2 regions of the Gorillibacterium sp. CAU 1737 genome follow, and region 2 is predicted to be linked to the other one. Evidence: riboswitches for the same ligand, from Rfam matches in the RefSeq annotation. Region 2 holds a riboswitch; the other holds the start of a gene.
The links. Region 2 has a riboswitch for cyclic di-AMP ahead of AAFN83_RS18055 (hypothetical protein). Riboswitches for the same ligand answer to the same signal wherever they lie in the genome.

Region 1: it holds a riboswitch for cyclic di-AMP, as region 2 does, so the genes downstream of both, AAFN83_RS11620 (C40 family peptidase) here and AAFN83_RS18055 (hypothetical protein) in region 2, are expected to answer to the same signal.

The regions. Positions count from the first base shown of each region.
Region 1 covers NZ_JBDQQO010000004.1:405,006-414,490, forward strand. The annotation lists gene AAFN83_RS11600 (hypothetical protein) at 183-872, shown strand; gene AAFN83_RS11605 (ArsR/SmtB family transcription factor) at 894-1,991, shown strand; gene AAFN83_RS11610 (ABC transporter ATP-binding protein) at 2,091-3,893, shown strand; gene AAFN83_RS11615 (ABC transporter ATP-binding protein) at 3,890-5,677, shown strand; gene AAFN83_RS11620 (C40 family peptidase) at 5,800-6,267, opposite strand; cyclic di-AMP (ydaO/yuaA leader) riboswitch at 6,271-6,403, opposite strand; gene AAFN83_RS11625 (hypothetical protein) at 6,620-7,438, opposite strand; gene AAFN83_RS11630 (M1 family metallopeptidase) at 7,449-9,440, opposite strand.
Region 2 covers NZ_JBDQQO010000009.1:176,721-186,205, reverse strand. The annotation lists gene AAFN83_RS18085 (DUF2087 domain-containing protein) at 189-794, shown strand; gene AAFN83_RS18080 (GNAT family N-acetyltransferase) at 968-1,474, shown strand; gene AAFN83_RS18075 (oxidoreductase) at 1,434-2,426, shown strand; gene AAFN83_RS18070 (oxalate decarboxylase family bicupin) at 2,666-3,856, opposite strand; gene AAFN83_RS18065 (SIMPL domain-containing protein) at 3,938-4,687, opposite strand; gene AAFN83_RS18060 (glycosyltransferase family 39 protein) at 4,951-6,141, opposite strand; gene AAFN83_RS18055 (hypothetical protein) at 6,256-6,669, opposite strand; cyclic di-AMP (ydaO/yuaA leader) riboswitch at 6,858-7,007, opposite strand; gene AAFN83_RS18050 (U32 family peptidase) at 7,219-9,485, opposite strand, start outside.

The DNA of each region.
Region 1 (9,485 bases), on a different contig from region 2:
AGCTTGTCATCATGAGAAAAAGAGGCCGTCCCGCCAAGGGGGGGGCCTCTTTTTTGATTGCCGTCTGCCTGAGGCAGGTCCCCCGACTTTGGTCTAAGTTGGAAACCGGACTGCGGATGGTTCATCGCCGGCGGATAGTTCTTTATAGTGGATACAGGAATAGAACGGGCGGAGGTTGGACAATGAGCGGGGCAAACGAACGAACGGTTTACATCTTGCTGACGGATACAGGGACCTGGTTTACTCGCATGATCCGGTTGTATACCAAGGACAGCTACAATCATGCATCCCTTGCCTTTGATGAAGAGCTGACGGAGGTTTACAGCTTTGGAAGGCGGAGGCCCAATAACCCGTTTGTGGCCGGCTTTGTTCGCGAGAACCTGCGCGGAGAGTTTTTTCGAAATGCCGACTGCAGCGTATTTGCCTGTCGGGTGAATGAAACATCCTATCTGAAAATGAAGGAACGCATCGCTCAAATGGAGGGGGATGCGAGCCGTTACCGCTATAACCTGCTCGGGGTATTTGCTGTCATGTTGAAGGTGGTGGAGCTGGAGCGGGAGGATGCCTTCTTTTGCTCCGAATTTGTGGCGACCTTGCTGTCGGAGAGCGGAATCCGGGTAGGAGACAAGCCGCCCTGCCGGGTTACCCCCGGGGATCTCGCGAACGGAAGAGCCTTTCAACGCGTTTACGAGGGCGAGCTCTTTCCCTATTTGTACGGAGAGGAGCAGACTGATTCCGGTTCAACCTGGGAAACAGAGAGTTCCACGGAAGACAGTATCCGAAAAAGGTGGTTGACAAAACAAAGGGGTATGGGTATCTTTAACATTAATCAGATATTAAAAGTTAAACGATATCTTCCTATGTTTAAATAACCACTGACAACGGAGGTTGTGATGGATTTGGATGCGATGCTTCGGGAAAGGCTGACCTTTCGCTACTGGGAGCCGCTAGAGTTCCTGATTTCGATGGGCATGATCGCTTGTGAGGATGCTATGCGAAAGCTGGCGGAGGATTACAAGGTGGAATTTGACCCGCTCATGGATGAATTCCTGACCTATGCGAGAGAGAACCTGTCCGCCCATACGATGAGAGAATTGAAGTTTTTCCTGGGTCACGATTTCTTTCACAAGTCGTTCGACATCAGCGCCTATCAGTTCCTGACCCTGCATCCTGAGCTCGATAACGTGGAGGCATTCCTGGAGGCGTTGAAGAAAGAGCCGCTGGAGAGCTTGATCGGCAGCACCGTGCTCGGAGTCTATTACGACCGGCTCGATGAACTGATGGAAGGCGAATCTTGGGAGACGAAGAAGCAGGATTTACCGTTTCTCCTGCAGCAGGTGAAGAAGGTTTCGCCCATGCCCGTTATGGCCGGCGCTCACCAGCCGCTCCTCGAATGCTTGTCCCACCCGGAGGAGGCGCGGCAGCGATTCTTGCTGATGATGGAGCAGGTTCATCTGGCCGTATTCGCGCCATGGAGACAACGAATTTCTGCGATTACGGAATCGGCCGTCTCGCATTACCGCAGCCAGTTCGAGGAGGATCCCTCTGCTTTCATTCGCTTCTACAACAAAGCAACCCCGGATCTGTTCGCGCTGGAATCCCGTATCGTACTGCACGTCAGCTTCTGTCTGCAGATGGGCAACCACAACATGAGCTTTGACGGATTCGCCCTGTATCTATTCGGCATCTTCAACGAGAAGGTATTTGGGCCTGAAGCGTCGCTGGAGAAGCTGGAACGGTTTTTCAAGGCGATGTCCGACAAGCGAAGGCTGGCGATGCTTCAACTGCTGCTGAAGCGTCCGCATTACGGAACGGAGCTGGCGGAAGCGCTCGGCATCACGCCGGCAGCGGTGAACTATCACGCCAACTTCTTCTTTTTCCTCGATCTCCTGCAGCTGAAGCGGGATGACCACCGACTCTATTACCACGTCGATCAGGAGAAAATGAAGGAGCTGCTGCAATTAGCGGGCCAGATGCTTTTGAAGGAATAGATAGAGAAAGGTTTAGTCGGATAGGAGCGTGTTCCTAACACGCCCTAGGGGGATCGTCACCCGGGAGAAGGGGACGGATACGGGTTGGGGGGAAGAGGGATGGCTGTCAAAGAAGCCGAAGCGGCTGCCAAGCCGCCGGTCACGGTCACGTTAAAGAGGCTGCTGGGTCTCGGCAAAAGGTACTGGGGAGCATACCTGGTGTTGTGCTTGTTCGCGGTGATGGTTTCACTCTCTTCGGTCGTGATGGCGGAGGCCTTTCGCCGCATTCTCAACTCGGCTACAGCTGGCGATGTGGATGCGCTGAAGGGAGCGCTCATTCTAGGGCTGGTTTCCATTGTGCTTGAAGTAGGCGGGAATTTTTTTCGAACGTATTTGGCCGCTAAGCTCGAATACTCCTCTACGGCCCGGCTGCAGGAATCCGTCCTTCGCAAGGTACTTCGCCTTCGCACGAAGGACCTCGAAGGCCATCACTCGGCGGATTTGATCAGCCGCATCAATGACTCCGCTGCGGAAGCGCAGAAGGGGCTGAACGTGAAGGCCGTGGACCTTCTCGTCAATGCGATGCAGATTATGTTCGTCCTCGTTTACCTGGTCTCGATGGACTGGAGCCTCACGCTCGGGGCGGTTGTGATCGCCGTTATCACTCCGCTTGTGATGCTGCCATTCTCTCGCCGGCTGCGCGGGTTGTATGAGCAGCAGGCCAAGGCGTCCGCCGAGCAGCAATCGTTCGTGCAGGATACGGTGCAGGGAGCAGAGCTAGTGAAGAGCTTCGGGCTTTTTGCCCGAATGAGAGAGACCTTTCGCGAGAAGTATGACGCCTTCATGAAGGTGCATATTCCCATCCTTCGGCTGGAGGCAGTCGGTTATCATCTTCCGATTCTGGTTATCCTGGGCGGATTGCTCTACGTGCTTGGATTTGGTGGGTACCTGGTGGTTCAGGGCAGGTTGGACGTGGGGGCAGTGGCGGCCTTCCTCATTTCCTTTGAACAGCTGTCCAATCCGATGAGCAAGCTCTCCAGCCTGTGGACGGAGCTGCAAGGGGCCCTCGCGCAAACGAACCGGATGTTCGAGGTGATGGACCTGGAGGACGAAGATGCCGGCGGGGCGGAGCCCCCGCAATCGGGCCGACAGGATCGGAACGGGGATCTGGTCATCGAGGAGGTCTCGTACCGGTATGCTCCAGATCGGCTTGTGCTGGATCAGATGTCCCTCGTCATCCCGCAAGGAAAGATGACCGCGTTCGCCGGGCCGAGCGGCGGCGGCAAGAGCACCCTCATGAAGCTGCTTATTCGGATGTATGAGCCGGAGGCCGGCACCATCCGGCTTGGCACCGAGGAGGTGGCGTCCATCCCGGTTCGGGAATGGAGGGAGGGGCTCGCCTATGTGCCGCAGGAGCCTTACCTCTTCTCCGGAACGCTCTATGAGAACATCGCCTGGGGACGGCCTGGCGCCACTCGCGAGGAAGTAGTGGAAGCGGCCAAGCAAGCCGCCATTCACGACTTCATCATGCGTGCCCCGGAGCAGTACGAAACCCGCATCGGGGAACGCGGGCTTACACTATCCGGCGGCGAGCGCCAGCGGCTCTCGATTGCCCGCGCCTTCATCCGCGATCCCAAGCTGCTCCTGCTGGATGAACCTACCTCCGCCCTCGACAGCGAGAGCGAGGAGAGCGTGCAGGCGGCGCTCTCCCGATTGATGAAGGGACGTACGACGGTGACGATCGCTCATCGGCTCTCCACCATCCGCGATGCCGATTGCATCTACTACATGGAGCAAGGCCGGGTGTGGGAGTCGGGCACCCATGAAGAGCTGCTTTCGCTGAACGGTCGTTATCGCGCGATGTACGAACGCGGGCGAACGGCCACTGAATTTGAACTGACGAAGGAGGAGTATGCCTCATGAACGGAAAACCTTCCTTTTTGAAGGTCGCCGGACGGCTGGTTCGTTACGCTTCCGGGCGTGATCGCATCCTGCTTCTGGGAGCCATACTCCTGCTCTCGGCCAACCTGCTGCTCGACATCGGGATCGCAGCCATTCAGGAGCAGTTCATCGACACCATCAACCAATCAAACCTGGCTACGCTCATGCGATTGACCGGTATCTGCTCCGCCGCTGCCCTCGTCGTCCTGCTCAGCTTCATGGCGCAGTATTACCTGAAGCGGCTGTCCATTCGGCGGATGACGCGAGGAGTCGCCGAGGATCTGTTCGCGAAGACGGGACGGCTTCCGTTCCGTACCGCCGAGGAGATGCATTCCGGCGACCTCGTCAGCCGAAACAGCAAGGACACGGAGCTGTCCATGAAGCTGGTGGAGAGCGCCATCTTCGATCTCGGCTATAACCTGGTGCTCTGCCTGGTCGCCTTCGGGTACCTGGTCCGCCTGAATGTGGTGCTCGCTTTCGTGGCGCTCGGCGCCGGTCCCCTTGTGTTCTTGAGCGGCCGCTTCTTCGACCGCCGCCTGCGCGGCTTGTCGGAGAGCATCCTGGCCAAGGAAGCCAGCGTCCGCGCCATCCTTCAAGAGATCCTGCAAGGGGTTCAAGTGGTTCGCGTCTTTGGGATGGAGGAGGTGCTGGTCGCTCGCTACGCCGAGGAGCGCAAGCAGCTCAATGCGATGCTGCAGCGCCGGGCGATCCTGAACGGATTGCTGTGGCAGGTCTCCTCCTTCATCAACGGAGTGGTCCTGATCGGCTGCGGCGGTCTCATGGCCTACTACACCATTCAAGGAGAAGCCACTGCCGGCGGCATGGTGGCGTTCATCCTTCTCATGGGCCGGGTGCAGTGGCCGTTCGTCAACATGTCCCGGACCTGGGGAGCGGTCCAGGAGTCGCTCGGCGCGGCCGATCGCGTCTTCGCCGTACTGGACCTGCCCTCGGAGCCCGGAACGGAGTCTTCCCGCCCGGCGGCTCCTACGGAGGCAGCCGACGCTCCGGTGCTCGCGCTGAAGGACGTTCACCTTCAGCACCCCGGCCAATCGAGCGAGCCGCTCTTCAGCGGACTCAGCCTCGCGGTTCAACCGGGGGAGACCGTCGCTGTCGTGGGGCCGAGCGGCTCGGGCAAGACGACGCTCGCCCGCCTCGCATGCGGCCTCTATGAACCGGATCAAGGCGATGTGGAAGTAGCGGGCGTGCCGCTCTTGACCCATCGGGAAGAAGCCCGCTCTCACCTCACGTATGTTCCGCAATCGCCGTACCTCTTCTCGGGGACCATCCAGGACAACATCGCCTTTGGCTCAGAGGGAGCGAGTCGCGACGCCATCGAGCAGGCAGCCAAGCTTGCCGGAGCTCATGAATTCATCGAGCGCCTGCCGGACGGCTATGACACCGTGCTCACTGAGAGCGGGGCGAACCTCTCCGGGGGTCAGCGGCAACGGCTTGCGATTGCACGTGCCTTCCTGCGCCAGGCGCCGCTGCTCATTCTCGACGAGGCGACAAGCGCGCTGGATAACGAGTCGGAGGGAAGGGTTCAGGAGGCGCTCGACACGCTCATGCAAGGACGAAGCACCCTGGTGATCGCTCACCGCTTATCAACCGTTCGGGGAGCGACGCGCATTGTCGTGCTGGATCGGGGAAAGATTGTCGAGACAGGCACACATGCGGAGCTTTTGGCACGAGGCGGTCTCTATGCCCACCTGTACGAATTGCAATTTGCGCAAGCGGAGAAAGGGGAGCTCGCGGGAGCGGCTTCCTGATCCGTCGGCAGGGGATGGCTTCTGCGGGACGAAATTCCTAATATAGCAAGCGAAAAGCCCCCGAACCACGGGGAATCCGAGTGGTTCGGGGGCTTTTCGAAGCTGGACTGGATCGTACGGGCTTACTTGGCGATATCGTTGTACTGCTCGTTCGTCAGGATTCGGCGAGCGGTGACATACCGCTTGGCATAGTAGGATTCGCTCAACTTGTTCTTGATCACGCCGTTGTTGGTCGACGCATGAACGAAAACTCCTGCTCCAAGGTAAATCCCGACATGCGAGATGCCGTTGCCGCCGGTGTCGAAGAACACCAGATCGCCTGCGCGAAGATCGTCCTTGTCCACGGCCTTTCCTTGCTTCGCCTGATCTCTCGAACTGCGATCGAGAGAGATGTCAAAGGCATCGAAGACGTACTGGGTAAAGCCGGAACAGTCGAAGCCCTTGGTGGTCGTGCCGCCGTAGCTGTAATCGATGCCGATCAGCTTACCCACCTTGGTCTCCAGCTTGCTGGAGTCATCGGCGAACGCGTGACCGGACATGATTCCGAGCGTGAGCACGAAACCAAGCAATGCCAAAACAGCCTTCTTCAAGACAAAATCCCCTTCCAGTGCCTACGAGGTTAGCTAAGGGTTCGGTTGAAGGTTCCCTATGATCCTTCTCTTGCAAGATCAATTCACCCAAGACGGTTCCCCCGTTTTCCTTGCGGAAATTCGGCTTGTTCGGATCCAACCCGTGCTGGATAGCGAGCGGATTCAATCGTTCGAAAAACTGTATTCGCCTTAAATCGTCTGTTTCCTCCCTACTATATTAATTTTCTATAAAAAAATGTGTGGACACTCGAAAAATAGGGGCACCCGCCCAGAACCGTCAAAAAAGCGAAGCTTTGTCCAAAAAGGACGAAAGCTTCGCTTTTGTCGGGTCCGGCCTATTGAGCATTTGCGGTCAGACGTGCTCGCTCTTCCTCATGAACAGCTCATGCTGAGCGGTGATTCCCCAGAGGGAAAGGAAGGTGCGAACGAAGCTGAAGGCCTGGTAGAGCAGGAATGTCCACAGCCCGGCATCCCAGAGCGCGGCGGTCACGACCCCCGCGGAGAGAAGGCCGGTCAGCAGGAGAAGCAGCGCGGCCAATCCGAGGATGGACAGGCTTGAGGTGACCGCCCGGATCAGGGTCGAGAGAAAGGGCTGCTCGCTCGCTCGACCAAACTGCAGGTGGAGAAACAAGAGGTGCAGCAGGTATCCGTAGGCGGCATAGGCGGCAGCATAGAGGAGGAGCGTGTTGGGCTGTGCGGCCACGCGATACAGGTCGTTTACGGAATGGATGGCAGGGAAGAGCCAGAAGAGCGGAACCAGGGTGAGGGTCATCTGGAGCAGGTAATAAACGAAGAACGAGAGACTGAGCATCCTCACGCCCTTCATGAAGCGATAGCCGGTGTTCAGATGAGTGTGCACGAGCGAGTAGAAGACTCCGGCATTCAGGAAGGGGGTTATCAGCATACGAAGGCCGAGCAGCAGCAGGAGTCCCCACAGGACCTCTCCCGCGAGGTCGGATTTGGCGAGCCGGAACTGTGCCTCCATGAGGAAGAGCTGGGAGCCGCCTTCGGGTCCGTGGGCTCCGGGATAACGGGCAAGAATCGGGACGACATGAGCCTTAACCAGCTTGAAGAGTACGAAAGCCCAGGCGAATCGGTACAGAAACAGGAGGAAGAGGGCGAAGGGCTGCCTCCAGGCGCTCGCCCAGCCGTCTTTGAGTAAGCGGAACATGACCGTCACCTCACCACGCGACCCCGATCATGAGGGCCTCGATTATTTTTTGCAGGCTGAGACTGAACCGGAGCTGCTGCTTGTCATCCACTTGCGCCTTCAAGTGGTTGTTAATGACGCGCGATTCCAGGACGAGCGTTCGCTCGGGGTCGATCTGGACCCAGTCGACAGGGGCAGAGTGAACGAGCTTGTATTGAATCTCGCTGGCCTCTGTGCTCCAGGCGATATCCTTGGTCGAGCCGTCTGCGAAGTGGATGCGAACCGGAACGGTTGGCCAGGGGCCGCCCAACTTGCGGATGAGAATCTGGCTTTCGTAAGCGGGCATCTCCTTCGTGGAGCCTTCAGCCTTCTGGACCCGGATGCTGTCTACCGAAAAGTCGGACATGAGATTCCCGTAGACATAGGCGTCGAAGAAATCCGCCCAGCTTCTTCCTGTGACCCGTTCGACTACCGCCTGAAAGTTTTCTGTTGAGGGATGCCGGAACTTGTATCGATCAAAATAGGCCCGCAGCACTTTGTTCATCTTGTCCGCGCCAGTCTGCCTCTCGATGGCGTTCAGCACGAGCTTGCCGCGGAGGTACACATTGTCGGCGTAGTGATCGTGCGAGCCATATTTCCAGGAGAGCTGCTGCAGCGGCTCCGGACCGGTGATATAAGCGGCTTCCACTGGATGATTCGGCAGTTCCCCATACTCCCGCTCCATCACCTTGTCCTCTGCATAGGAAGTAAAGGCTTCGTCCAGCCAAGCCTCCTCAAACTCGTTGGAAGCCACCATGCCGTACCACCATTGATGACCGATTTCGTGGACAATGACGCGCTCCAGGCTGAGATCGGGGGTCTCCGAAGAGGCTCCCCATGCGGTGATAAGCGTGGGATACTCCATCCCGCCCGCTCCGTTCCCGCCTGCGGGAGGAACGACGATGGAGAGGGTGGAGTACGGGTATTCCCCATACCATTCGCTGTAGCGGGTGAGGGCTTTTTTGGCAGCTTGAAAATAGCGGTTCTTTAACGGCTTGTGCAAAGGATCGAGGTACAGCTTGATCTTGACCCCGGGAACGCCCGGAGCGGAGAACTTCTCCTCCTGGTAGACAAAGCGAGGGGAGGCCGCCCAAGCGAAGTCATGCACATCATCGGCATAGAAGCGGTAGGTCTTGGAGGTCTTGTCCTCTGTTGCCGGCTTGGTGGGAAAGCCGGTTGCCGCCACGGTGTAGCCGGAAGGGACCCGGATCTTCACATCGTAGATGCCAAAATCCGCGTAGAATTCCGAATTGCCGTGGTATTGATGCAGGTTCCACCCTTCTTCTGTGCGGCCGCGCGTTCCCGCCGGCTCATAGACCGCAACCTTGGGGAACCACTGCCCCGCCATGTAGAAGTCTCCGGAGTACCCCATTCGGGCAAAGACCTCGGGAAGCTGAACACGGAACTCCATTCGGAGCGTGACCTTTCCGCCTGGGGCGACGGGCTCCAGCAGCCTTACCTTGAGCAGAGTATGATCCTCCAGGTTGCCGTCATCCGGTCGCACGAATTCGGTCAGCCGCGACAGGTCGTCTCCCTTTTCCGTCTGAATGGTCGTCAGCTTCATGCCGCCTACACTGTTCCCCGTCCGCTTGTCCTCTCGGAGCTTGCCCCCTGACTCCCGATTGAAGGTAGAGTTGTCCGATTCGAACGCATTCGGGTAGAGATGAAGGTACAGCTCCTGCACGGGCTTCGAGCCGGGGTTTTCCCAGGTTACGCTCTCGGCGCCATGCAGTTCCTTCTTCTCGGGAACAAGCGAGACCGAAATGTGGTACTCCACCAAACGGCGGCTGAGCGCCTCATACACCGGGGGAGCGGCCGGCTTGACGTCGAGCGGTGCGGGTTCGATCATGGACACGCTCTGGGTGAGGGCGTTGTCATGGACAATCTTGCGGGGCCATGCGGCGAAGAGCGCCGCTGCCAGAGCCAGAACCAGAATCACGGAGATCCCCGCGGCGACGGGCGGTTTCGATAATCGGAGCTTCATGCGTTTCTTCCCTCCCGAGTGGTCGGACAGCCTTTTACAGCATGT
Region 2 (9,485 bases):
CGCTCGCAGGAGGGGACCTTGTTCACTATAGGCAAGCGAGAATAAACCAGGATTAAAAGGACCTGAAGGCAAGCTTAAAAATAATTGTCCAAAATGTGAACATGCAAAAGCGGTGAAATCAAGTTGCACTCGCCATCTAATTTGATTATTATCTAATTAGATACTTATCGAAGGAGTTGGCGCATTTCATGCAGTTGGAGAAGCTTGTCTCGTTCCACAAAGCCCTGTCCGACCCCACCCGGCTGCGCATTTTGCGTCTCGTCTCCGAGAAGAGCTTAAGCGGCCAGGAATTAGCCGCTCGGCTCGGTGTGACGCCGCCCACGATCACCCATCACCTGGTCAAACTGAGGGAAGCGGGGCTGCTGCACGAGTGGCGAGACAAGAACACGGTGTATGTGTCGCTGAACCGGGAGATGCTGGGGTCCAAGACGAGGGGAACCCTGGCTTTCACCGCTCCGGCCCAGGAGGTAAAGGAGGAATCGGACATGGAACAGGCCGCCCACGAGAAGTTCAAGGAAAGCGTTTTGAAAAACTTTATCGCGAAAGACGGACGACTGAAGTCCATCCCCGCCCAGCTCAAGAAGAAGATCATCATTCTGGAATGGCTGGCGGAACAGTTCGAAATCGGACGAAGCTACCCGGAAAAAGAGGTCAATGAGATGATCAAGCAAGTCCACGACGATTTCGCAACGCTGCGGCGCGAGCTGATTATGCATCAGTTCATGTACCGGGAAAAAGAGGTCTACGAACGCAACCCCGTCGAGGTTTGGACGGACTGGCGCGAGCTTCATTAAAAAGCTTGCAGATAAGAGCTTACGGATGCTCATAAAACTGGCATGCTGGTTGGAAAAGACCCTTCCGCCGAAGTTTATGGTATGCGATCGGGGCGTCCGTGGAGCCCTTCTGCCTATCTAGTTTAGGAGGGCAGGCCACTTCCTGTGGCTTGTCTAGAAGAGGAGGGTGCGCTATGGTGATATGGGAAAAGGCAGACCCGGAGAGCGTCTCGCGCGAGCTCGCTCTGCGCAATTTGGATGCCTTCTACAACCGGGTGACGGAAGGCAAGGACATGATGACGCTTCAGGACATGGAGCTGGACCGGGAGGAAGGGCAGTCGTTTGGAGCTGAGCGGTTTCTTCTGCGACTTGAGGGCGAGGATGTGGGGATCTTCGACTACCTTTACCGAACGGGGGAAAAGCCCTGGATCGGCCTTCTGTTCATCGCTCCGGCACATCGGTCCAAGGGGCTTGCCCGGCTTGTGCTGGCTTCCTATTTCAGCCAATTTAGGGAGGGTGGCCACACCGTCTGCCGCCTTGCGGTTGTGGAAGGCAACGAGCCCGCGCATCGGTTTTGGCAGTCGCTCGGTTTCAACGCGGTGGCCAAAACCGTATCAAGCACGGGCAATGCCGTGGATGTATATGAGAGGATGATTGAGGATGACTTCATTTCGAGCCTTAACGGTGGACCAAACCGCTGACGGCTTCGTCCGCGCGATTCGCGAATGGGACACCGACCAACTGCCGGAGGGCGAGCTGCTGATCCGCGTCAGTCACTCCGGCATTAATTACAAGGACGGCCTGGCCGGGAAGGAGGACGGCAAGATCGTGAGCCGCTATCCCTTCATCCCCGGCATCGACTTGGCGGGGACGGTCGTCTCCTCCGAGGACGCCCGTTTCGCCCCTGGTGACGAGGTGCTCGTCACCGGCTACGGCCTCGGCGTCTCGCACTGGGGCGGCCTGGCCGGCTTCGCCCGTGTGCCCGCCGCCTGGGCAGTGCCGCTCCCGGCCGGGCTCACGCCTGCCGAGGCGATGGCCTACGGCACCGCCGGCCTCACCGCCGCGCTGTGCGTCGCCCGCCTCGTCGCTCACGGGCTCAAGCCCGCGGACGGGCCGGTGCTGGTCACCGGCGCGGGCGGCGGCGTAGGCAGCGCCGCGGTGGCGCTTCTGGCGCGGCTCGGCTACTCTGTCGCCGCAGCCACGGGCAAACCGGCGGCCCACGACTGGCTCCGCGAGCTGGGGGCCGCCGAGATTCTTCCGCGGGAAGAGGTCCTTCCCGCGAAGCCGCGCGCGCTCGCCCCGGAACGCTGGGCCGGCGCGGTTGATCCGGTGGGCGGGGCCGTGCTCGCCCACGTGATCGCCTCGCTGCGGTACGGCGGAGCCGTCGCCGCGTGCGGGCTTGCGGGCGGCGGGCAGCTTCCCGCCACCGTCTTTCCCTTCATCCTGCGCGGCGTAAGCCTCCTCGGCGTCGACTCCGTCGAATGCCCGATGGAGGAGCGCCACCGCTTGTGGAAGCTCCTCGCCTCCGACTGGAAGCCGGAGAAGCTCGGGCTCCTCTACCGCGAGATCGCGCTGGACGAGGTTCCGGGCGCGATGGATGCGATCCTGCGCGGCGAGGTGCAGGGACGGCTCGTCGTGGACATGAGCCGCTGACCGTTTCGGCAGCATAGCGTTTCGGCGGCAGCCATAGCAGCATGCCAGGAATGCTGGTCTCATAGGCAGCGGTAGCAGTAGTAGCTGCGCCAGGAATTGACGTCAGTTGATTGCCACGTAACGCCGGTCCCGCCCACCCAAGGCGGAAACTCCAAAGCAAAGAAGCGGTACCCAAAAGCCGAATGTCGGCTTGTGGGTACCGCTTCTTTTATGCTTCCTTTCTTCCTGCCAAACTCCGCTTATCGCGGGTAATACGAGTATCCCGGATACTTGACGACCGGCCACTTCTCCTTGCGCAGGGAATGCATCAGCTCCGGGGAGGCGTTCAGGTTGGACTGAACCAGCTCACGCGGGGTCAAGGCCATCCACTGATTGAGTGACACGTCCTCAAAGCGGCTCGCCTTGAACATCTCCAGAAACCAGAGCGTCTCGGTCCCGGTGTTCTGGACATAGTGGCCGGTAGCAAAGGGAACATACCCCACATCCCCGGCCCGGTAATCGAAGGTGCGCGCCGTTCCGTTGCCGGTGAAGACCGTCATGCGCCCCTGGCCCGTCAGGTAGTACTGCCATTCGTCGTTGTTCGGATGCCAGTGCAGCTCCCGCATACCGCCCGGGACAATCTCGACAAGCGCCGCCGCGATGGTCTTCGACGCCGGGAAGTTCGTGGAGTCTACAATCCGTACTGTGCCGCCGGGAATCCGCATCGGCTCCTGCGCGAGCAGGCGATGGGAGAAGCTCTCCGGCACGGTGCCGTATGGCGACTCTACCTTTTGCGAGGCCAAGGGGCCGGGAGGCGAGGAGGGGTAGATGTAGACCTGGCCGTTTGGAATGGAATCAAAGGCCGCAATGGGCACGCCAAAATTCGCAGACAGCACGTCGCGCGGCGTATGAGCGAACCAATCGGAGATCGACAAGGTGTTCAGATCGGAGAAGCTGCCGTCGTCGAACACGAGAAGAAACTCGCAGCCGTCCGCCAGTCCTTGAATCGAATGAGGAATTCCCGGAGGAAAATACCACAGGTCCCCGGGGCCGACATCCGCGATGAAATTCCGTCCGTTCTGATCCACCGCCGTGATGCGGGCATGGCCGAGCAGCATGTAGGACCATTCCGCCTGCTGGTGCCAGTGCAGCTCGCGCACCCCGCCCGGCGTCAAACTCATGTTCACGCCAGCGAGCGTCTTCGCGATGGGCAGCTCGCGGACGGTCACCTCGCGCGACCAGCCGCCCTGGTTGAGCTGCATGTGAGCGTCTGAGAAGGAGTACTTCAAGTTCGGGACCAACCCTGCATCCGTCACGGGAGGAACGAGCAGGTCGGGGTTCTCCCAATCCCGCAAAAGATCCCGCGGTCCGCGATCCACTCCGCCCGCCCCGTCGGGACGGATGGGCTGTGGAATGGCAGAGGGCGGGAACCCATAAGCTTCCGGTTTCACGTGAGTTCACCTCGTTTCACGCATTCCCCTTGAGCTTATGAGCATCCCGCCCTCGATATAACCGTGCCTATGGGTAAGGCCTTATCTCATTTCATACGTAACGCTCACTTGAGCGTTCACTTGCACTTCACCCGGCTGTACCGAGGTTGCCGCATCGCCGGCAGCCGTAGCTTGAGCCTTTTCCATCGCATAATAGTACGGGGTGCTGCTGTTCGCTTGCTCCGTCACGGAGAGAACCACGCCGAGGGTGCGCTTGGCAGCCTTGGCGATGGCAGCGGCTTTGACGTCGGCGTTGGCGACGGCCTTTTCCAGCACTTGAGCTTCCAGCTTCGAAGGATCTTCGACGGAGAAGGACGCATTGCCGATGTTGTTGGCACCCGCTGCCGTAACAGCATCCAGCAGGTTGCCGACCTTCGTCAGGTCACGGTACTTCACTTCAAGCGTGTGATAAGCGTTGTAGCCCTTGACTTGCTGGCCTTCCTTCTCGCTGTAGGTGTAGTTCGGCTGTACACTGAAGCGAGCCGTTTGAATGTCCTTTTCGGCTACTTTCCAGTCGTTCTTGAGCGCGTCGGTCACCTTTTGAATCTTGGCGGCGTTTGCCTTTTGCGCTTCAGCTGCCGTGGAGGCCGAGGTCTCTACGCCAATGTTCAGGTAGACGATGTCCGGCTTCACGGACAGCTCTCCTTTACCGGATACTTGGATCACGTTCTTTTGCGCCTCCTCGGCGAGAGCCTTCTGCGGTCCCTTCCACGCGCCCGACAATCCCATTCCCCCAAAAATCAATCCACTTGCCAGCACAATCGCACCGGTGGTTTTCATCCAAGCCTTCATGTGTGTCATCCTCCTTGAGATCAAGCTTATCGCTTTGTCTGTCCTCCTAGACGGACATTTTGGCAAAAGGTTGCAGGGGTTCGAGGATTTTTTATCCAACCTGTAACCCTCGCCTCCTGAAAAATGAAAAAACCGCCTCTCGGACGATCCTGTCCTAGGAGAGACGGCTGCATTTTATAGAGGGATTCCCACTCGACCCAGCATGAAATCACCTAGGAAGCGAGCCTGTGCTTATGGTTCATTTCTCGTGTTTATGTACCCTTTTATCGGTACTCACCGGGATAACCGAGGGCTTCTTCGGGACGGCGCAGCCGGTTCCATACGAGCGACACGGCATAGCCTGCGCCGAGCATCAGGAAGGCATACATCGGGTACGCATAGCGTGCCACCGGGATGAAGAGCAGTTGAATGCCGACGAGAAGGAGCAGGCCGACAGCAAGGAAACGCAGCGGGCGGTTGCGGAAGCTGAGCAGTGCGAGCCAACCGACCCACGCGAAGGCGAGGTGAATCGCGGTGAAGACATCGGCCAGCACGCCGGGCAGGGTGAGTCGAGGGGTCTTAAAGATGACCATAAATTTACCGACGGTGAACCAGCGAATCCACAGCCAGGGGTCCTCCTTCAAGCCTTCCTTAAGCCGCTTTATTCCCTCCTGGAATTGATCACCCTTCTGGGCTTCGTTCCAATCGATGGTTCCCTTGAAATACGGATCCGTTCCGGCGAGGAACGGGTTGCCCATGCCCCCCTTGGCGGTGAGCACAAACTCATTCAGCGTGACGAGGTTGCGAATCCACCACGGGAGCATGAGGAGAACGAACGCTCCGACCGCGACGAGAATCTCGCGCATGTACAAACGCCGGTCCCTCACCCACAGGAACAGGTAAGGCACCACAGCAAGCGGCAGCACCTGAGGACGGATGAGGACGGTCAGCGCAACGAGGAATCCTGCCGCGATATGATCGCGCAGCCGGTTTCGGGTGAGGATCTTCGCCTGCGCGAGCAGCATGCCGAGGAAGGCGGCAAGGAACAGCGTCTCCGTGGTCAACAGCTGCGGCGACCAGATGTAGGTCGGGTAAAAGGCGGCGATTGCAGCCGCAATGAGACCCGCCCGCGGGCTCCACAGCTCACGTCCGATGGCGAACAAAAGCAGCACGGAGGCGGCACCGAGAACGCACTGGAGGTATCGCACCGCATCTTGTGCGGCAGGCAGACGGTCGGCTCCATAGAGCTTCACGAACGAAGCTACGAAGAGCGGATAGCCGGGCGTTACCCGGGCATTGGGTTCTTCGGCGTTATAGGCATAGACGCCGGTCGTGACCAGGCGTACCGCCTGATCGGAGTAGTTCTTTTCATCGTGGGACAGCTTGGTGCTCTCGGAGGTTGCCACATAGCCGACGCGTAAGACAAGCGCGGCTGCAACCAGCAGGACAAGCAGGATCCCGTACAGCTTTTTCATGAAGGCTCTAGTCCTTTCCTGGAAAATGCAAGGGCACTTCCTCCAGAATAACAGACCGAAGCCGGATCGACCAGCACTTGGATGAAGCGGATAGGAGGATAGAGAATCGGGAGACTAGACGCTCTGCAACAGGTAAGACACTTCCCCGCTGCGCGAGTAGATCACATTCTTCGCACCTAGATGGCGGTAGATGGGACGCGGTACACCGCTCTGCGAGATGACGGTAATCGGCCCTTCCGTCCAGGAGCTGCACAGCTTGAGGTACCGGCAGGTGAGGTTGAGGCTGTCCTCAAACAGGAAGACCATGCGGGCCGGCTCGCCCACCCCATCGGGAAACCCGCTGTCCTTGGTATCCACCTGGATGAAGTCCTGAACGCCCAGCTTAGCCAAGCGCTCCCGTTGATCCGGGTGGTTGATGAGGACGGCAAAGGGTATTTTTTTGAATCGAAGCATGCGGATGAACTGTTCTCCTGCGGGACTTGGAGCAGAGACAAGCACTCTCTTCTGGCCGTCCTGGATGGTTTCCATAAAAAGCTTCCTCCCGGTGATCCGGTCCGCGTTCGCGCGGGCCCTGCGGATCTGAAATGCGTGTACGTGCAGTTCCGGCAAGCTTTTTGTATGCATAACAAAAAGAAGCCGGGGAAAGAGACTCCATCCCCACGGCTTCTTCCCAAGACACCCTCTTCGCGAGGATGGGATTCGCAGCGCAGAACAAATAAGCCCCTCTCGAGACGCTTGCGAGGTTAGCTGTCGGATTCGGGCGTGAGAGTCGCCCTACCTTTGGCGAAAAAGGCCAAAGGATTCACCCCTGTAGCGCGCATAGCGCACTGTTCGGTTCCCCCGCTCCCCTGAAGCGTGTGCGCGGACCGATGGGGTCAGAGACCCGGTCTGGTTTGCACCCGCTCTTACGGGAATTCAGCGTATGTCGTAATCACGACTCGTATCATACAGCGCCGCCGCTTCCTCTGTAAAGGCTCGCCGTTTGCAGCCGTTGGCGACAGCGACCGATCCAAGCGGCGAAAAACGCTTACTTCTCCGCCGCTCGTGTCCGCGCTCGCGCTAGGGCGCGTTTTCTCGCTATTTCACCAACTGTCCCCGCGTGACGCCGAGCTGATTGGTCGCCTTCAGCGCCTTCCATACCTTGGTTCCGCTGATTTTCCCTTCCAGCGCATCCCGGTATAGAGCCAGTACCTCGTGTACCTTCTCCGGTGTCTCTTCGAGGAACTCCACCCGGAAGCGGCGCAGCCCCAGGTCGAGGAACTGCGGCAGGTACTCCGCGCCAGATTGCTCGATGGCATTGTATACCGTGTTGCGGCAGCCTTCGTCCACCCGCACCGGATGGGACATGCCGATCCGGTCGCGCAGCGAGGCGCGTTGGCTCTCGCAGGGACGGCCGCAGTTGGTGTAGTTCGTTCCCTCGCTCATGAACGTGCAGTACACGCAGTGCTCGGTGTGATACATCGGCAGATGCTGGTGCAGCACGAGCTCCGCGCGCGACGTGTCGGTCTTCTCCAAAAGATCGATCATCTGCTGAATGTTCAGGTCATAGGATGGGGTGAAGAGGTCAAGCCCTGCCTCCAGGAAGAGCGCCGCCGTCCGGTGATTGGCGACATTCAGCGAGAAGTCGCCGATCAGCTCGGGGTGGCGGTCTTCCGGGTGAAGCTGCCGCTCGCGCATGAAGTAATAGAGCGCGCCCGTATTCCGCACCAGCACGGCGTCCGGCTGAAGCCGCAGGATGTGCTGGAAGAAGCCCGTCTCGCCGGGCATGTGAATGCGCGGCGTCACGAGCGCGATTCGCGCGCCCGCCGCCCGCACCGCTTCCACCGCGGCCGGGAACTGCTTGATGAACTCGAAGTCGGCGTAGAGGAACGTCGCTCCGGCTTCGAGGGCTGCATGCACCTGCGGCAGCGTGCGGCAGAGCACGGTCAGCTCTGGGGCAGCCGTCAGCTCATTCGGCCGAACGGGCGGCCGGTCGGCGGCAAGCCGTGCTTCCTGTTCTTCGCGGCTGCGAAGCGTGTAGCGAGGCGGCGCCTCGCGCAGCACCGTGAGCTGCTCCGCCGCCTCGCGGCGAAGGCGATTGAGCTCCTTCATGGGCACGATCAGGTCGTCCGTGAGGACGAGCTCGAGCTCCGTGAGCTCAAACAGCGTGCCGCCCAGGCGGCCGAACTGCTCGCGGAACAGCGCCTCGTCCATCGGGCGCTTCAGCGCCTGTTCCAAGAGCGCCTCCGAGTCCACCTGCACGGTATTGCGGGTTGCGAGATCGGTCCACCACGTCTTGAGCGGCTGACCGAGCACGCCCAGCACCTTCACCTTGACCGGGAAGGTCCGGTACGGCTTGTCCGTCTCGAACGTTTGGCGCAGCCGCTTGTCGAGATGCGGGTCGTTCGTCTTCCAGACGCGGTCGCCCACATTCACGCGAGTGAGCGCCACATCGTGGCGGCCCGGGATGATTTCGGCGAGCCCTCCGGGCACCTCGCCCTCGACCTTGACCCCGCGCTTGCGCAGGTCATAGACGCGGCCGCCCTCTTCCTTCTGCGTCGGGTCGCCCGCGTCGAAGACGATGCCGTCGCCGCGCTTCAGCGGCGCTTCGAGCTCGCAGAGCACGCCGTCCTTCAGCACTTCCTTGACGCGGCCGAGGTACACACCCCGGCTCTTCGGGAACGTGCCCTCGACGAGCGTCTTGTTGTTCGTCCCCTTCAGGAAGCCGGGGGTAAAGCCGCGCGAGAAGCTCTGCTGCAGCTCGCGCAGCTCCTCCTTCGACGGAGACGGGTCCTCCCCGGCAAAATACCGGTCGATGGCCGCACGATACTTCGCCGTCACATTCGCGACGTATTCCGGGCTCTTCATCCGTCCTTCGATCTTGAAGGACGTTACGCCCGCCTCGATCAGCTCCGGCACCAGCTCAATCGCCGCCAGGTCCTTCGGCGAGAGCAGGTAGGCGATATCGCCCATCGGCTGATGGACGCCGTCAACCATCAGGTCATACGGCAGGCGGCAAGCCTGCGCGCACTCTCCCCGGTTGGCCGAACGCCCGCCCCACATCTCCGAGGTGAGGCACTGGCCGGAATAGGAGACGCAGATTGCCCCGTGCACGAAAATCTCCATCGGCTGCTTGGCATGCTCTCCGATGGTGCGAATCTGCTTCAGGTTGTTCTCCCGTCCCAGTACGACCCGCTCGATGTTGTAAGCCTTGGTGAACTCGACCGCTTCCGGCGAGGTCATCGTCATCTGCGTCGAGCCATGGATCGGGAAATCCGGGGAGAGGTCCCGAATGAGCCGCACCATCCCGAGATCCTGCACGATGACGGCATCGACGCCCGCCTCGGTGCAAGCCTCGATCAGCT